One region of the Lactobacillus sp. PV037 genome, then DNA from elsewhere that is predicted to be linked to it. Evidence: a T-box and tRNA genes for the amino acid it is inferred to sense, from the RefSeq annotation. Region 1 holds a T-box; the other holds one or more tRNA genes.
What was found. The T-box of region 1 lies ahead of pheS (phenylalanine--tRNA ligase subunit alpha). A T-box ahead of a tRNA ligase gene usually reads a tRNA of that ligase, here a tRNA-Phe.
Positions count from the first base shown of each region.

Region 2: it has a tRNA-Phe gene. The T-box ahead of pheS (phenylalanine--tRNA ligase subunit alpha) is inferred to sense a tRNA for this amino acid. The anticodon was not compared.

Region 1 is NZ_CP041987.1:1,036,656-1,040,752, reverse strand. Features, by position in the region: gene yidC (membrane protein insertase YidC) at 27-1,010, opposite strand; gene FP435_RS05620 (acylphosphatase) at 1,079-1,351, opposite strand; gene FP435_RS05615 (TrmH family RNA methyltransferase) at 1,450-2,217, shown strand; gene FP435_RS05610 (winged helix-turn-helix transcriptional regulator) at 2,296-2,649, shown strand; T-box leader at 2,703-2,909, shown strand; gene pheS (phenylalanine--tRNA ligase subunit alpha) at 2,948-3,997, shown strand; gene pheT (phenylalanine--tRNA ligase subunit beta) at 3,997-4,097, shown strand, end outside.
Region 2 is NZ_CP041987.1:1,138,064-1,142,160, forward strand. Features, by position in the region: gene FP435_RS06055 (glycosyltransferase family 4 protein) at 1-787, opposite strand, end outside; gene FP435_RS06060 (glycosyltransferase family 4 protein) at 780-1,946, opposite strand; tRNA gene FP435_RS06065 (tRNA-Leu) at 2,070-2,153, opposite strand; tRNA gene FP435_RS06070 (tRNA-Cys) at 2,183-2,253, opposite strand; tRNA gene FP435_RS06075 (tRNA-Gln) at 2,278-2,349, opposite strand; tRNA gene FP435_RS06080 (tRNA-His) at 2,357-2,429, opposite strand; tRNA gene FP435_RS06085 (tRNA-Trp) at 2,458-2,528, opposite strand; tRNA gene FP435_RS06090 (tRNA-Tyr) at 2,535-2,616, opposite strand; tRNA gene FP435_RS06095 (tRNA-Phe) at 2,621-2,693, opposite strand; tRNA gene FP435_RS06100 (tRNA-Asp) at 2,699-2,771, opposite strand; tRNA gene FP435_RS06105 (tRNA-Met) at 2,775-2,848, opposite strand; tRNA gene FP435_RS06110 (tRNA-Ser) at 2,855-2,945, opposite strand; tRNA gene FP435_RS06115 (tRNA-Glu) at 2,969-3,040, opposite strand.

The DNA.
Region 1 (4,097 bases):
TCCTGGGGATGCTTTTAATCTATTATCTATTTATCTTTATTTTGTCGTTTTTGCTTACCAGCATTACGTTCACGTAAACTTTGGTGTAACTGATCAGTTTCTTGTTTTTTAGCTTTGGCTTGAGAAGTCTTACCTAAGATATTATCAATTACTTGTGGAGTAACAACTTGTTTTAAAGGTGTGTCTTTAAGTTCTGCAGCAACATCACGTTTAACTTTTGGCATAATAACAAATGTTGCAATTAATTGTTGAATAACAATTACAATACCACCAGCTGTAAAGTAAAGGGCTAAGGCACCAGAAGCTGAAATTGAAATAAAGAAGGTCATTGCTGGACTTAAGAACATTGTCATCTTCATGGTTCTCTTTTGTTCTTCAGATAAGCCAATGGTTGAAAGATAACCTTGTAGTAAGTAAAGAGCGGTCGCAATTAAAGTAAGTACCAGTGACTTTTGGCTCAAAGAAATTCCAAAGAAAGTAGAATGGGCAAGTTTTTCAGAATAGGCTACCGCTTGATAAATTCCGGCCATAATTGGTAATTGAATTAAAAGTGGTAAACACCCCATTCCACCAGTCATCGAAAGATTATTTTCTCGATAAATCTTCATTTGGAGTTGGCTAATTTCCATTTGTTGTGGTTGAGTTATGCCTGGAGTTTTAAGTGCCTTTTGAACTAACTTCATTTGAGGTTGAAGACGTTGCATTTTTTCTTGTTGCGTCGTCATCTTGTGCTGTGAAATTAAACGAAGGGGCAATACAATTAATTGAACAACAATCGTAATAATTCCAATTGCCCAGCCTGCCCCATTTTGGCCACCAATTCTTTGCTCAACATAAAGCATGATATTTTGTAATGGTTTACCAAAAAGACTGTATACCCAAGCATAAGGACCGCTAGTTGGTGGATTAGGAATATTAGAACCAGTATGGGTAGTAGTTCCACAAGCAGTTAAAAAAATTGCCATGAGCGCTAAAAGCCCAAATAATTTAAAGTATTTTGATTTTTTCAATGTCACAAACCTTTCTAAAAGTATGATTTCAGTTTACTAAGAATATTTAATTTGAGCAATAGCTAGTATTAATAAATGATTTGAAAAGAACGAAATGGTCTTTCTTCAATTTCTTCAACCTCAATTTTATCCACTCTACCTGAAGGAGAGGGAGAGGCTTTAACTTTAGAAATAAATTCTGCTAATACTAAAGGTTCGCCTTGGGCAACAGCTGTTACAGTGCCGTCAGCATTGTTTTTAACAGTGCCTTTAATACCCAATTCTTTTGCGACATTTTGAGTACACCAACGAAAGCCAACACCTTGGACATGACCGTGGACAGTAATTTTTTTAGTTTGCATGATAAAATCCCCTTTAAAGACTTAAATTAATTTGTAATTATTTCAATTATAACGCTAATTCGATAAAATAAAGGAAGAACCTAGAAAGAAGAATTTAAATGATTGAAATAAATTCAGTAAATAATAAACTCATTAAGGATATCCGCAAGTTAGAAAAAAAGAAATACCGTAAAGAAGAAGGGCTTTATTTAATTGAAGGCTTTCATCTAGTTAAGGAAGCTTTAAAAAGCCATTTGAATTATCGCTATCTTTTAGCAACTCAAGATTCTTTGACTCGTTTAGAAGCTGAAACAATGGAAGATTTTTCCGACGATAAAACTATTTTGATTAATGAAGCAATTAGTGATCATTTGAGTGCAACAAAAAATAGTCAAAATATTTTTATGGTCTTGCCAATTAATCAACCACGTTATTTTAGTTTTGAGTATGGTAAGTGGGTCGTTTTAGATAATTTAACTGATCCTGGTAATGTGGGAACAATTATTAGAACAGCAGACGCTGCTGGTTTTGATGGGGTGGTTCTATCGCAAGAGTCAGTTGATCTTTATAACCCTAAAGTTCAACGTAGTATGCAAGGAAGTCAATTCCACATTCAAATTATTCAAATGCCAATTATGGATGCGATTTCTAGTTTTGAAAATGGTGGGATTCCAGTTTATGTGAGCGTACTAGATCCAGATGCTAAGAAGATTGAAAATGTAGTTCCTGTACCACAGCTAGCTTTGGTGATTGGAAATGAAGCTCATGGAGCAAGTGAGCCGGTCATTGAAGCAGCTGATAAAAAAATCTATATTCCAATTAAAGGACAAGCAGAATCTTTAAATGCAGCAGTTGCAGCTGGCATTATGATCTACCATTTTGTCTAAGATTAATACTTGTATTTAGTAAGTGAGCATTTTATAATAAATGATATAACAGATTTAGAGATTTTAGGAGGAATAACCATGTCAGACACTATCCAAACAAAATCCCAAGAAGGTTGTAGTCAAGTAGAAGACTATAGTCTCTGTGATCATTTTATTAATGCTTTTAGCATTATTGGTAAGAAGTGGAATGGATTAATTATTAGTTCTTTATGTGATACTCAAGAAATGCGCTTTAAAGATTTGGCACGTTGCATCAGTAAATGCAGTGACCGAGTTTTGGTAGAACGACTTAAAGAACTTGAAAATTTAGATATTGTAAAAAGAACTGTTAATGATGAAACTGGAATTATTTCTTATACTTTAACTTCAAAAGGTAGTGAATTAAAGCCCGTTTTTGATAGCGTACATAATTGGGCAGATAAGTGGGAATAAACTATCTTGCAAGAATTTAAGTTTTGTTTTAACATAATAAATATAATTAAAAATTAAATGCGTTGATCAAGATTAGTAGTGAGGATTTCTATTTTAGAGAGGGCTTAAGTTGGTGAAAGAGCCTATAGAATAAACATGAATTTCATCTTAGGAGCAGAATCTAATCAATTCCGGTATTTCACCGTTAACGTAAAAGAGTGTGAACACGCACTTTTGTGCTAGTTTAAACTAGGGTGGTACCGCGAAGCTTCGTCCCTTTTTAGGGGATGAGGCTTTTTTTATCGGAAAGGAAAAAATAATGGACTTATTCGAGAAATTAAATAAGTTAAAAGAAGAAGGAACCGAAAAGATTAAGCAAGCTGATACTCAAAAAAAGCTTGATGAAATTAGGGTCAACTTAGTTGGCCGTAAAGGACAATTGACAGAAATTTTACACTCAATGAAAGAAGTAGAAGCAAGTCAACGTCCTAAAGTTGGACAAAAAGTTAACCAATTGCGTGACTACTTCCAAGAGACTTTTGATAAAGCTAAAGAAAAGATGACCCAAGCAGTAATTGCACGTCGCCTAGAAGAAGAAAAAATTGACGTAACTCTTCCTGGACGTAAAGGTCATGTTGGTTCAATGCACCCAATTAACATTATTTTAGATGATTTAGAGAGTTTCTTTATTGGGATGGGTTACAAGGTAGTTCAGGGACCTGAAATTGAAACAGATCACTACTGTTTTGAAATGATGAACTTACCAAAGGATCACCCAGCTCGTGATATGCAAGCTACTTTTTATATCGACGAAGAAAACTTGCTGAGAACGCAAACTTCTGGTGACCAAGCACGTGTTTTAGAAAAGCATGATTTTTCAAAGGGTCCTTTAAAGATGGTAGGACCTGGTAAAGTATATCGTCGCGATGATGATGATGCAACACACTCACACCAATTCCAACAAATGGAAGGCCTAGTGATTGATAAAAATGTAACTATGTCTGATTTAAAGGGTACTTTGGAAATGATTACTAAGCATATGTTTGGCCAAGATAGAAAGACTCGCTTGCGCCCATCATATTTCCCATTTACTGAACCATCTGTAGAAATGGATGTATCTTGTTTTAATTGTGATGGTAAAGGCTGCCCAATTTGTAAATTCACTGGTTGGATTGAAGTTTTAGGAGCTGGAATGGTTCACCCAAACGTTTTGCGTAATGCAGGTGTAGATCCAGAAGTTTATGGTGGTTTTGCCTTTGGGGTAGGACTTGATCGTTTTGCAATTTTGAAGTATGGAATTAATGATATTCGTGATTTCTATACTAATGATGTTCGTTTCTTAGCACAATTCCGTAAGGAGGAAGACTAATGCTTGTTTCATATAATTGGCTTCAAGATTTTTTAGATTTAGATATTGACCCAAAAGACTTAGCAGAAAAAATTACACGTACTGGTGTAGAAATTGAATC
Region 2 (4,097 bases), 100 kb from region 1:
AACTAAATGCTTCTAATACTGACATTGGGAAAAGTTCATCAAATGATGGTAGCAAAAATACATCTGCAATATTTAAGTAATTTACTAGTTTTTCTCTTTCCACAATACCTGTAAAGGTAAGATTTTTAGGTGGATTAGCAACTACTTCTTTGAAGTGATTATAGCCATCGGTCATTTTTCCAAAGGAGAAACCACCTGCCCAAATAAATTGAATATCTGGATTCTTTTTTGCTAATTTGACAAAATCATCTACACCCTTACGTTCTTGCACTTGTCCATCCCCAAAAACAACTAATTTATTTAAGGGAATTCCTAAAGAATTTCGAAACGCATTTTTTTCTTCTTGAGTTTGTTCATAGAATTCACTTTTTGAGACAAAATTAGGAATATATTTTACCTTTTGCGGATCAATCCCATGCTGAGCTAACTTTCCAATAAACATCGGATTAACTACTACAATTTGATCCATGCGATCATAAAAATCAATTATATATCTATTCAAAATTCCTTGAGCAAATCCAGGAAGTTTTATAGATCCTTCTAAGGTTTCAGGTAAAAAATGTACATATCCTATCTTTCGACCACGACTTTTAGAAAAACTATTGGCAAAATAGGTTGGATTAATTGTATGGTAATGCGTGAGATCACTGGTTCCATAGCGATTAACCGTGACATAAAAGTCATCAACGAGTTTCTTTCTCAAGAGTCGGATTAATTCTTTATACGCTGACCCCACGCCTTGACCTTGAACGCTATCAGCTTGAGAAAACATATTAATTCTAATCATCTAATACCTCAGTTGTGTTTAGTTTATCTATTGCTTCTTGATAGAAGTTCACGACATTTTTTGCAAAAGTTTCAGCAGATACTTCTTTTAGCTTTTCTTTTAATAGATCTTTAGAAATTACAAGTGGTACCTTATTTAAATAGTTGTCTATCAATTCTGCCATTTGTTTTTGAGAAGTGAAAACTGCCCCTAATTCTTTATGGTTAAATATTTGTTCAGTATATTCAGTCGCATAAACAATACTTGGTGTTCCTGCTGCCATTGCTTCTATATAAGTTAATCCTTGAGTTTCGGTATCACTTGCTGAAACAAAAAGATCAGCCATCGCATAATAATTTCCCACATCACTATGCTCCACACTTCCAATAAAAAGTACATATTCCTCTAAGTGCATCTCTTCAACTTTATTTTTTAAATTTTTGAGATCCGGTCCATCGCCCGCAATTACAAGCTTTACAGTGGGATGCTTCTTAATTAATTCTGGAAGGACTGCTAATAAATTACCTATTTTCTTTTCAGGAGCTACTCTACTCAAAGTTAATAATACTTTATCACTCTCTTTTAATCCTAAATCTTTTCTTACATCTCTTCGAGGGGTCTCATTAATTCCTTTAAGATCCACTCCCGTCGGAATTATCTTCAAAGGTATCTTTACCCCATATTCTCTTAAAGTATCTTTTACACGGATGCTTGGAGCAATAACACCTTCCATATTATGAAGGTATGCTCGGCAAAATTGCTTTACATGATATGGTTTTAATAAATGACCATTTAAAATGTAATGTAAGTAGTCTTGATACATTGTATGATAAGTGTGAATAGCAGGGATTTTAAGATTATGGGCAACATATTTACCAATAGCACCCATCGAAAATTCAGTTTGGGTGTGAACGACATCCAATTTTACTTCTTTAGCTATTTTGGTAGCTTGAAATAATCCCCTAAATGCAATTCTTCGATCTGTAAAAGAAATGAAAGGTACACTACTTAAACGAAAGACATTTGGCTCAACTGTCCCTTTAGGCAAATGAGGATCGGTAGTAGTAAAAATAAATACAGAATGACCTTGAGCTTCTAATGCATTTTTTAAAGTTTGAATTGAAGTCGCTACTCCAGATATTTGGGGAAAATAAGTATCTGTAAATAGACCAATGTTCATAAAGCTACCTCCATATTTCTTCTTTATATTATAAAGTTTAAAGAGAAAGATTACAACGAGAATCAAGAATACAAAAAAACACGTAAGTATATAAGCTTACGTGTTTTTTTCCTGTCTGATTAATAGCGATGATCGGGGTCGAACCGATACGTCCCAAGGGACACCAGATTTTGAGTCTGGCGCGTCTGCCAATTCCGCCACATCGCCATAAAGTTAAACTCTAGAACTCCAGACAAAGGCGGTGATCGGATTTGAACCGACGATAAAGGTTTTGCAGACCTCTGCCTTACCACTTGGCTACACCGCCACCTTCTGCGTTTACAATAACCAATTGGAATAGCTGGATTCGAACCAGCGCGTGATGAAGTCAAAGTCCATTGCCTTACCGCTTGGCTATATTCCAATGTTAGGGCGGAATATGGGGATCGAACCCATGCATGCCGGATCCACAAACCGGTGTGTTAACCACTTCACCAATTCCGCCGTGGATTTGATAAATAATATATCAAAACAGGGATAGTAGGAATTGAACCCACACTAGCGGTTTTGGAGACCGATGTACTACCTTTATACGATATCCCTATTTTATGGAGGCCAGTGGATTCGAACCACCGAACTCAGAGAGAGCGGTTTTACAGACCGCCGCGTTTAGCCACTTCGCTAGGCCTCCAGAATGGCGCGAGACGGAATCGAACCGCCGACACAAGGAGCTTCAATCCTTTGCTCTACCAACTGAGCTATCGAGCCATTTACGGTCCCTACCGGAATCGAACCGGTGATCTCCTCCGTGACAGGGAGGCGTGATAACCGCTACACTAAGGGACCAAATTGCGGGAATAGGATTTGAACCTATGACCTTCGGGTTATGAGCCCGACGAGCTGCCAGACTGCTCCATCCCGCGATAATAAGGAGGATGTGGGATTCGAACCCACGCGCGGGCAGAACCCGCCTGACGGTTTTCAAGACCGTTCCCTTCAGCCGGACTTGGGTAATCCTCCATAATATTACCATTAAATGGTAATGACCCGTACGAGATTTGAACTCATGTTACCGCCGTGAAAGGGCGGTGTCTTAACCACTTGACCAACGGGCCTTCTTATCTAACACATTTATTAATGATACCAGATCTGTTAACTTTCGTCAACAACTTTTTTTACTTTTTTCTGACTTGATTTAAGCTTTCTCACTTTTCATCGCATCAGCAATAATCATAATACTAGAAAAACCTGACTTATGCAAGTGTTTTTTAAAATTATTTTCTCCTATTTTCTTAAACCTTTTAATGGCGCCTTTTATAACCCTCATATTTTATAAAATTCTCTTCTGCCTCATGTTAGTAAGAACATTTTTGGTGTTTAGATGTGTAAAAATAAACCTGACTTCTTCTTTTTCATCCCTTTGTTATCTCTTTCCCCTTTAAATAATTTCACTTTTCTATTCTTTCTTTTACTTCTCACTTGCCTCAGCTTTATTTAAATACTCAAGTATCTTTCACATTGAGCTTTAAACGGTTTAAGCTCTATTGGTTTGAATTTTGCTGCCTCCAACTATAAGCAGCGCTAAGCGATAAATACACTAGGGTATAATACTTAGTCTTCCTTGCAAAAATACGTCTTACACCTTACTATCAGACCTTCCAAGATTAATTGCCAAACTCTGATAGATTTTAAAATTTACAAAAATCTATTTTTAGTAGGAATCTTTAAAATCTCTTGTCTTTTGGTTAAAAATTTTTAGCTCTAATAATAGAGTTTACAGTGAGAAGAATTTCATTCTCCCACTTTTACGATAGGTGTTTTAGAGGTAATTTGCAATCTAACAAGTTTGTGCTGTGTATTCTAGATTTGGCTAAAATAGAAGTTTCATCATGCAGTCCGACTTTTATAATAAAAATCTTTCCCTTACTCTCTGGATTGCTACTCAAAGCTACTGAATGGTTCTTTAATACCATTCCTACAGAAAATTTTAGAATTAGGGGCTTCTTATGGTATTCATCAATAAATCATTAATATTCAAGTCACTACCAACCTCAGAACTGGTTTTAGAATAAATTTTAGCGAGGAACTCATTACTCATGATAAGAAAACTCACTAGAAAATAGGAAGTAGCGTCTCTCACTCCTTGATAAAAGAGCAGAGAGGGGCCCAACC